Regions from separate parts of the Neptunomonas sp. ABH4_499 genome, predicted to be linked through region 2. Evidence: predicted binding sites of a transcription regulator. Region 2 holds the regulator's gene; each other region holds the start of a gene.
What was found. The regulator PhoB, encoded in region 2, activates phosphate uptake and scavenging genes when phosphate is short. The targets are predictions, from matches to a motif close to TGTCATANNNNTGTCANA.
Positions count from the first base shown of each region.

Region 1: the regulator PhoB is predicted to act here: its motif matches at 1,628-1,645, upstream of ACXAF9_RS07400 (PhoX family protein).
Region 3: the regulator PhoB is predicted to act here: its motif matches at 1,455-1,472, upstream of ACXAF9_RS06790 (esterase-like activity of phytase family protein).

Region 1 covers NZ_JBSWXK010000005.1:240,299-243,581, reverse strand. The annotation lists gene ACXAF9_RS07400 (PhoX family protein) at 1-1,588, opposite strand, end outside; gene ACXAF9_RS07395 (DUF6515 family protein) at 1,752-2,201, shown strand; gene ACXAF9_RS07390 (ABC transporter ATP-binding protein) at 2,253-3,283, opposite strand, start outside.
Region 2 covers NZ_JBSWXK010000024.1:7,628-10,910, forward strand. The annotation lists gene cysZ (sulfate transporter CysZ) at 1-14, shown strand, start outside; gene phoR (phosphate regulon sensor histidine kinase PhoR) at 11-1,306, opposite strand; gene phoB (phosphate regulon transcriptional regulator PhoB) at 1,392-2,087, opposite strand; gene ubiA (4-hydroxybenzoate octaprenyltransferase) at 2,174-3,064, opposite strand; gene ACXAF9_RS17085 (chorismate--pyruvate lyase family protein) at 3,089-3,283, opposite strand, start outside.
Region 3 covers NZ_JBSWXK010000005.1:111,143-114,425, reverse strand. The annotation lists gene ACXAF9_RS06790 (esterase-like activity of phytase family protein) at 86-1,402, opposite strand; gene ACXAF9_RS06785 (YgaP family membrane protein) at 1,561-1,740, shown strand; gene ACXAF9_RS06780 (sarcosine oxidase subunit gamma) at 1,795-2,385, opposite strand; gene ACXAF9_RS06775 (2Fe-2S iron-sulfur cluster-binding protein) at 2,385-3,283, opposite strand, start outside.

The DNA.
Region 1 (3,283 bases), on a different contig from region 2:
TAGCGGAACCTGCGTACAACGAGTCCTTATGCACGGCCGGGTTGCCTGCGAGCAGGTACAAATCCCACTCAAAAGTGTCGGAAGTATGATCCTCACCTGCTGGCGTCCAACGAATGATCTGACCGTAGTGGTTGCTCTGACGTGGGTTCGGGCCATTCAGAGGTTGCGCCTCTTTGTTGCCACGATGCTTGTTATTGGTCAATGCGCAGAACACTTGACCCGTATGCGGGTTGTGGGTGATCCACTCTGGGCGGTCCATGGACGTCGCTTTCAACTGTTTAGCCGCTTTACGCGTGTGTACCAGCACTTCCACTTGGTTGTTAAAACCGTTTGCTTTGGTCAGCCCGTTTTTGCCATGCGTCAGCTCTACCCAACGGCCTTTACCGTCGTGCTTGCTGCCTTCACTCGCTTCACCGTCAAACTGTGCAACGTACAGTGTCCCTTCATCCAGAAGGTCCGCATTGGCTTTAAGGTCGTTCGGGTTAAAACGGTTTTTAGAGATGAATCGGTAGATGTGCTCACCACGCTCATCATCACCCATGTACACAACAACACGGCCATCTTTATTCAGAACAACATCGGCGTTCTCGTGTTTGATGCGACCGAGCGCAGTACGCTTTTTCGGTGTAGATGATGGATCCATTGGGTCGATTTCGACTACCCAGCCAAAACGGTTGGCTTCTTGAGGGTTTTTAGCAAGGTCGAAACGCTCATCGTATTTCCACCACATGTTGCGATCTTCGTTGGCTTTTACACCGTACTCTTTAGCGACATCGGCAGGTAACTTGCTTTCGTCGGATGCGCCAAAGTAATTATGGAAGTTCTCTTCACAAGTTAAGTACGTGCGCCATGGGGTGTGGCCGTTTGCGCAGTTGTTAAACGTACCTTTAACCAAGCGACCCTCTTTGTCGGCGTCGGTTTTAACCGAATCGTGCCCTGCTACAGGCCCCGACAACTCAAAGTCCGAGTTCGCGTGTAAACGACGGTTGTATTTAGAATCTTTCACATACTGCCACTGACCTTGAGCATCACGTTTAAGCTCTACAATGGTGACACCGTGTGCAGCTTGCATCTTACGTACATCATCAAGATTACGTGTCGCGTCGGCACCAATCACAATCTCGTTGTTGGTGTATTCGTTGTTTACCGCCAGTACCGCACGGTTAGGGTCTTCGCTGCCATCGGCTTTTAACAGCGGGAACAACGTCATACCGTCGGTGTTGTCACCAAACTGTTTTGCTTGGTCTTCAGCGGTTTGTTTACCAGAGTGATCAAACGATGGCGCACCCGCTAATACCGGGTCACCCCAAGACATTAAAACCGTGTGGCGATAGCCTTGTGGCAGTTTGATGGTGTCTTCAGTAGACGCTGGGATGCTTTCGAACCCCATCAGTTTCGTTGCACCCATGGTATCTGCTACAGCTTTAGCCAGTGGATTGGCAAAAAAGCCGGCTGCAGAAGCAACCAAAGCGGCTTTGGCTCCACCGCGTAACAACGCGCGACGACTCATCGCTTTGTCGATCAGCGCATCGAAGTCGGTAGAAGGAATCATGTCGGTATCTTGTGCATTTACGTCATTGTTTTTCATAGTTATCTCCTTAGCGATGCGAAGATGTTAGAGACAATTTGTGACACGACGATGACATGGTTAAACGCTTCTTTACGGATCTTTACAACACTTTGTTCAACCTTTTGAAACAGTCACAGTCTGAGTAAGTAGAAAAGTAAAGACAGCTGAACAGGAGATTCTTATGTCTTTTATGCGATTGAACCGATCATTCTTAGCGGCAAGCTGCTTATCAGCAGGTTTGGTTCTTGGTGCAGCGCCGTCGGCGAATGCTGATGTCAATGTCGGGGCATCCATCGTTATCCCATTTACTAATGGTATGGTGAGCATCAATGTAGGTGACACCTTGTACCGTTTTTATGATGGCTTCTTTTATCGCCCTATGGACGATGGTCATCACTACAAACGAGTAAAAGCACCAAGGGGCGCTTTAGTGCCCAATCTCCCCAAAAATGCGAAGCATTCAAAAGGGATGTATCAAGTTGGGGATACCTACTTCCGTCATGAGAAAGACGGCTACCGCGTCATCGACCCTAAAGAGATGAAAAAGGGTCAACACGCAAACAAAGGTCATCAAGGCAAAGGCGAGCCCTACTTTACTGGCGAACCAGAGTCCCGACGCAACAATCATTAACGCCGCATAACAAAAAGCCATTCAATCGAATGGCTTTTCTTTGACTTTAGCTTAAACGTTTTGGTCGGTATCGAGGCCTAAGAACCCGCCGGTTTGATGGGCCCACAGCTGGGCGTAGATCCCGCCTTTTGCGATTAACTCGCTATGAGTGCCTTGTTCGACAATCTCTCCTTTGTCCATCACGATGAGTCGATCCATCGCCGCAATGGTAGAGAGTCGATGTGCGATGGCCACCACGGTTTTACCTTCCATCAAGGCGTACAAGCTTTTTTGGATTGCGGCTTCTACCTCAGAATCCAGCGCCGATGTGGCCTCATCCAGTACAAGAATAGGTGCGTCTTTTAACAGCACCCGAGCGATCGCTATGCGTTGACGTTGCCCGCCAGAAAGTTTTACACCGCGCTCGCCCACTTGGGCATCCAAACCCACGCGGCCTTGTGGATCGGTCAGAGTTTTAACAAACTCTGAGGCTTCCGCTTTTTCAAGCGCCGTCAGTACATCTTGTTCGCTGGCACCTGGTGCACCGTATAAAATGTTGTCACGGACAGAGCGATGCAGCAGTGATGTGTCTTGAGTGACCATGCCAATTTGACCGCGTAAGGACTCCTGACTGACGTCTCTGATATCTTGCCCATCAATTAAGATGCGGCCCGATTCGATGTCGTAGAAGCGCAATAACAAATTAACCAGTGTTGATTTACCTGCGCCGGAGCGCCCCACCACACCAATTTTTTCGCCAGGCTTGATGGTAAGATTCAGGTTATCCAAAACACCAGAGCCTTTGCCATAATGGAAGGCGACGTGATCAAAGGTCACTTCCCCTTTGGGTACGGTCAATTCGCGGGCATCAGGTTTGTCTTCGATCTCAAGCGGTTTAGAGAGCGACTGAATACCATCGGCTACCGTGCCGATGTTTTCAAAGAGTGCGCTGATCTCCCACATGATCCATTGCGCCATACCATTAATCCTGAGCGCAAGGCTGATCGCCACTGCAATTTCGCCAATGCTGATCTCATTTTTGGTCCACAACCAAAGCGAGACCGCAGCGATCACAAACGCCAATAAATAGTTGATGAACTGGA
Region 2 (3,283 bases):
CAGTCGACGATTAAGCCGCCTGCGTTTTGCAGATCATCTCGTTAGGGAAGTGGCAGGTAAACGTACTGCCCTTTCCTAATTCGCTGTGAATCTCTAGGCGCGCCCCGTGTCGATAGAGGGCGTGTTTCACAATCGCAAGACCCAGCCCCGTGCCGCCTGTGGCGGTCGAGCGGCCTTCATCCACCCGATAGAATCGCTCGGTTAGGCGAGGTATGTGGATTGAGTCGATCCCGATGCCGTTATCCTTCACCGAGAAATGCCCACCTTTACCATCCACCCACCAACGTATGTGGATCTCACCACCATTCGGCGTGTAACGCACCGCGTTGTACACCAGGTTCGAGAAGGCGCTGTGCAGCTCCTGTGGTTGGCCTAACAGATCGTACTCATCGTCGGCTTGTAAGGTCAGGGTATGGCCGCGCTCCTGTGAGAGCACCGATGCATCATGGTGAATGGTCGAGAGCAACGCACCCAGCTCAATGGGGTGCTCATCGTGCACTTGCTGGCTCGACTCAAGTCTTGAAAGCAGTAATAAGTCAGAGACCAGATTTTCCATTCGGTTGGATTGGGCCAGCATCTGCTTGAGGGCTCGCTGCATCGCGTTGGGTAATGGTTGATCTTGGAAGGTCTCAAGATACCCGCGGATCACCGTAAGCGGCGTACGCAGCTCGTGGGAGGCGTTGGCCACAAAGTCCTGTCGGGTTTGTTCTAGGCGGACCAGTCGCGTGATGTTACGCACCACCAACAGGCGATCGTTATCGCCAAACTTCATGATTTGATATTGTAAAATGGTGTCCGATTGAACAGGGCTTGGCAGCTGAATCGGCTCATCGTACTGATGTTTTCGATAGTAGCGAATAAAGCGCGGATCACGCAGTAAGTTCATCACCGGCATACCGCGGTCACTGCCGTGCTTGAAGCCTAGAAGTTGCTCGGCGGCGCGGTTCCACCACTCGAGGTTGTGATTTTGATCGATGATGACGATGCCATCGGGCAGCGCAGCCGAGGATTGCTCAAAGCGATTGATGATTTTTTTGAGTTCAAGGCGGCGCTTATGATGGCGCTTTTGGAGTCGATGTAGGTCGTCAAACAACTCGCCCCACACCTGATCGGATTCGGGAACCGGTTGATCATGATTGTGCAGCCAAGCTTGAAGGCGGGCCAGCTGTTTGAGCTGAAAAAACGCCCACACTAAAAGGCCAATCACGATGCCCCAACTGATCGATCCGAACATCAAACCGATCACACCGAAGATCGCCGCATACATCACTAACTGACTGATGGCGGCTTTAGGAAAACTTTGCATGTGACTCCACATCATTCAGGCGAACGGGGCGTTTGGTCGACGCCCTTAAAGCTGTCACCCGATCACTTGCGGATAAAAACGCAGATTAGGCGACCTGAGTTGAGAAACGGTACCCTGTTCCCCGCACCGTTTGTACCAGATGATCATAATCGCTGCCAAGTGCTTTTCGAAGGCGACGGATATGCACATCAACGGTTCGCTCTTCTACATAGACATTTCCGCCCCACACCATATCCAGCAGCTGACCACGAGAGTAAGCTCGGTCTTGGTGGGTCATGAAAAACTGCAGTAAGCGAAATTCGGTCGGGCCAAGCTCTAGTGCTTTGCCACCGGCGGTCACACGGTGTGAGATAGGGTCCAACGTTAGGCCCTCAACCGTGACGGGCTCTTCGATCCCTTTTGGTGTCGCGCGGCGCAAAACGGCCTTAAGGCGCGCCACCAGTTCACGCGGGGAGAACGGCTTGGTGATGTAATCATCCACACCCGCTTCCAGACCTTTAATTTTGCTGTCTTCTTCGCCTTTGGCGGTCAGCATGATGATCGGGATATCGGCCGTGGTTTCATCTTTGCGTAGACGGCGGGCCAGTTCGATGCCGCTCACGTTGGGCATCATCCAGTCCAGCAGGATCATGTCCGGCTGTCGATCAATGATCTTTGCGTGCGCATCCTGCGCATTCTCAGCTTCGATGCACTCGTATCCAGCCATTTCCAAGGCTACGGCAATCATTTCACGAATCGGTGCTTCGTCATCGACGATCAGCACGGTTTTACTTGCAGACATGTGGGCGCCTCTACGCTTTTTGTTCGATCCTAAAAAGTCGCGAGTATTACAGTCTTTTTATGTGACAGAAATATGACAGATCGACATCAAACTGTCATAAAGTGTAAAACAATTCCGGCAAAAACCACTAATTCGGCCCAATGATTGTTCAAAAAGGCTTTAAAGCACGCATCGCGGTCCCGATCACGGATCAGAGTTTGCTGATACACAAAGAAGCCGATGGCCGCACACAAGCTTGCGTAGTAGATCCACCCCAGCGACTCCAAGACGCCAACTAAGGCTAACAGGACAATCGCCAACAGCTGCAGTAGGCCAATAATGACCTTATCCTGCTCGCCAAACAGAATCGCGGTGGATTTCACCCCGATTTTGAGATCATCGTCCCGATCCACCATGGCGTATTGGGTATCGTAAGCCACGGTCCACAAAATTTTTGCTAGGAAGATCAACCAGGCAGTGAGCGGAAGCGTCTCGTTAACGGCGGTAAACGCCATCGGAATGGCCCAGCCAAAGGCAGCCCCTAAGACCACTTGGGGCAGATGAGTATGGCGCTTCATAAACGGGTATAACGCAGCTAAAAAGAGCGCCCCAAAGGACATCAACACCGTGGTCGCGTTGGTAAAGAGCACCAAGATAAACGCCGCGATCATTAACCCCGCAAAAAGCCCCAAGGCTTCTTTTGAGCTGATTAACTTTTGCGCTAACGGTCGTCCTGCTGTGCGTTTAACGTGACCATCGATGTGGCGATCCGCAAAATCATTGATCACACAGCCTGCGGAGCGGGTCAGAAATACCCCGACAACGAAGATCAGTAATAAAGAGACACTCGGTACCCCCTCAGAGGCGATCCAAAGCGCCCATAGCGTTGGCCATAGTAGCAGGTAGCTGCCAATCGGCTTATCAAAGCGCGTCAGGCGCACGTACACGGATAAGCGTTCTTTTAAGCTAAGGGTGGGGTAAGTGTCCGTTGCAGCCATGCCTGCTCCCTGATCCGAAAACGATTAAAAACGGTGCGGTTGGTAGTCTACCTGCTCCAATGGGGGAAGAAAAACCTCGGCCACTAAGAGCGGTTTTCCAGATAAACAAAACACCGAGCGACGTGCCCATAAGGTATGCTCACGCTCTTTTAGGCGAGCGGTTTGGAGTGGTCCGCGGCGCATGGTGCGGTCTTTAAAGAGCACACTGCCAAGCGAGCG
Region 3 (3,283 bases), on a different contig from region 2:
CATCCCTACTCCAATAAAAAAGCCGATCGGTTTAAGGATCGACTTTGTCATCAGAGATTGGTTCAGCTTGGCAAGCTAATAAGACTTATTTGGCCTTAAGAAAATCCGCCACATTCAGGATGATAAATTCGTTGTCATCGGCCCGCCCCTGCTCACGCCCAACCGAGAAGGGGAAGTTGTTATCATTGGCAACCACGATGCGGTTTTCATCGATGCGATCCACATCTTCAATCGTGACAAATGGGAAGGTAAAACGACCGTCTTTTGATCCTCTTGGTGCGACACCATCCGTATCTTGGATATTCATCAAATCGATGTAGGCGATTTTACGAAGCACGTTGTGCTCATCTTTATCGGTCAGATCCACTAGGTAAATGCGTTTAAAGTGAGCCGGTTTATCGGACCAACCTTCTGCTGGGTCACCCTGCCCGCTGTCACGCTCGATGATTAAAGCGCGATGCTCATCAATCATATTGAAGTCTCCAATCGCATGGGCTGCATCCGCGAGTGGGTAAAAGAGTACGTCGTCTTTCCATTGCTCGTTTTCAATATCAAATGCAAGAATGCGCAGCACAGGCGTGCCATTCACTGTCTCGGAGGCGCCTTGTTCAGCATCAAAGATGGGCTTTTCCAATAACGGATACAGAGTTTTAGAATCCTTAGAGATCGCCATGCCCTCATACCCACCAGAACGCTTAGTGGTTACCGCAGGTGCTTCCTTGTCTGGGTCTTGAAGGGTTAAGAAAGGATTGTCTGGGGATTGATAAAGTATTTCGCCTACTTGGGTTGCAAGTACCTTTTTAACGACGCCGTTTTTATCCACCTTGATCAACCAAGGGCCAAATTCATCACCGATCCAGTAACCATCGCTTACAGGCTGAATCGATTCAAGATCAAAATCGGCGCCGGTTAGAAAGCGCTCGTCGCCCGTTTCATCTGTGATCACAAAGGGGACTTGGTTATTGGGGTCGGTCAGGAAGGTGGTTTTCTCGACCATGACTCGGCCCGTTTCCCAATCGACTTTGACTTCATGAAACATCAATAGCGCATCCGCTGAGTTCGCTTTGGTGCCAAAACCGTTATCCGTGAGCACTAGGAAGCGATCATCACCCAGTGCGCGTATGCCCGAAAAGCCTTGTAACGGTTGCCCAGGAAACGGGCGTGCTAACCCTGTCGCCTCATCGTAAATGGCATAAGGGGCTTCTTGGCGTTGGCTACCTTGATCCGTAAAGCGTCCAGATTGATTAAAATACGCAGGTGCCGATTTAGGGGGTAACACATAGGATTGTGCCGCCAATTGCGCATGCTGAGTTAAGCTTGCCGAGTACTCGGTACCTTCATTGTCTGCCGCGATAACAGAGCTGCTCAATATCCATGTTGCCAGTAAAGCCTTACGTATCATGTGGTACATCCTTTTATCAATTAGGAAAGTACCGAGAAGCCTAATCTGGTTGAGTGACAGCTCTTTGACAAAACGATGGCGCTTGTAAGTTGATCTACATCATAGCGACCAACACAATATTAGTTAAAACTAATATTAAATAACCAATGGAGTTCAGCATGATGAATGAAGGTTTGATGGATCGTGTGATTCGCATCTTAATTGGCTTAGGAATTTTGAGTCTCGTGTTTGTTGGGCCACAAACAGCATGGGGATGGATTGGGTTAGTGCCTTTGATCACAGGCATCGTGGGCTTTTGCCCTTTGTATAAACTGATTGGACTCAACACCCGAAAATAACGAAATCCACCAAGAGGGTTTACTCCTTTTAACCCTCTTGGTGGGTGTGTTTAATCAGTCAACAAATTCCGCTTTGGCATCGATGATGGCATCCCATAAGTAATGGGAGGAAGCCACATCCGATAGGATCAAAAACGCAACCTCGCCTTGCCATTCATACTTAGCAATGATGGCATTAACACGGGCGACGGAGGTTTGCGCAACAGACCCCATGGGGAACACACACTCGCTTAAATCGACCCCACAGATCTTGGCCAAACAGTCAGCCAATGGAGCGCCTTTTAACGTAAAGGCGTTGTGGCTGTGTTGGCAGTACAGGGGATAGAGCTCCGCTTGGTGTTGGGCTGCCACATTCAGCGCCTCTAACCCATCACTTGCAGTACCGCTGATGTCTACCAACCAATGCTCTGTTTGACTGAGCCTTAGCACCAGCACCCCTTGCGGTAATACGGTTAAGGTATTGGGTTTAATCGGCAGTGCGACACCCTCTTGCTCCAAAAACAAGGGGGCTTTTCGGCCTCTAACGCCCATACGGGTTTGCACCGTAATGTCAGTTAGTTTAAGGGAGCCTTCAAGATGGGATGCGGCCAGACCATTTTTACTGGGTACGAAGCTTACACGTTGTTTTTCCAGTGCTTGAGTCATTAGGCCACCTCCTGTCTTGCGCCATCTTGATCATAAAAAGGGAGTTCAACCACATCCGCCCACACTTCTAGGCCGTTTACGCGAATCGGTATCTGCTGACCCACGCTTTGTTGATCCACACCGACAAACGCCATACCGATGTACGCATCCAACGTGGGTGAATATTCGCACGAGGTCACATTGCCGGTGATGTCGCTGCCTTGCCCGGCTTTGTTGAGCACCAAGTGCCCCTCTTCAGGTTTGGCATGCTCAGCGCCTAAGCGAAAGCCCACCAGTTTACGCGTTTGCTTTCTGGCCATCACAATATCGACCGAGCGCGAGCCAACAAAGAAAGGCTTTTTACGGTTCACCGCCCAAGCCAGAGATAACTCACCAGGATGGGACATGCCATCCGTGTCTTGGCCGACGATGATATGGCCTTTTTCAAGCCTTAACAGTCGCTGCGTTTCAACACCAAAAGGTTTCAACCCTAGAGGCTCACCCTGCTCCATCAAGATATCCCAGATACCTAACGCGTACAGGGTTGGCATATGGATCTCGTAACCGAGCTCCCCAACAAAGCCGACGCGCATCAAGCGTACTGGCACGCCATTGATGTGTCCTTCTCGGTAGGCAAGATAAGGGAAGGCCTCGTTGGAGAGGTCAACATCGTCACATACCCGCTCCAACACTTTACGCGCTAGCGGGCCTGCCACATTAAACGCCGAATACGCTGAGGTCACGTTGGCAATATCCACCTTGAGTCGCCACTGTGCATTCCACTTGGTCATCTCACGATACACCGAATCCACACCACTGGTGGTTGCCGTTACGTAAAAGTGATCTTCCGCTAGGCGACACGCCACACCGTCATCCACGACAACGCCCTGTTCGTTGGTTAATACCGCGTATCGGGTTT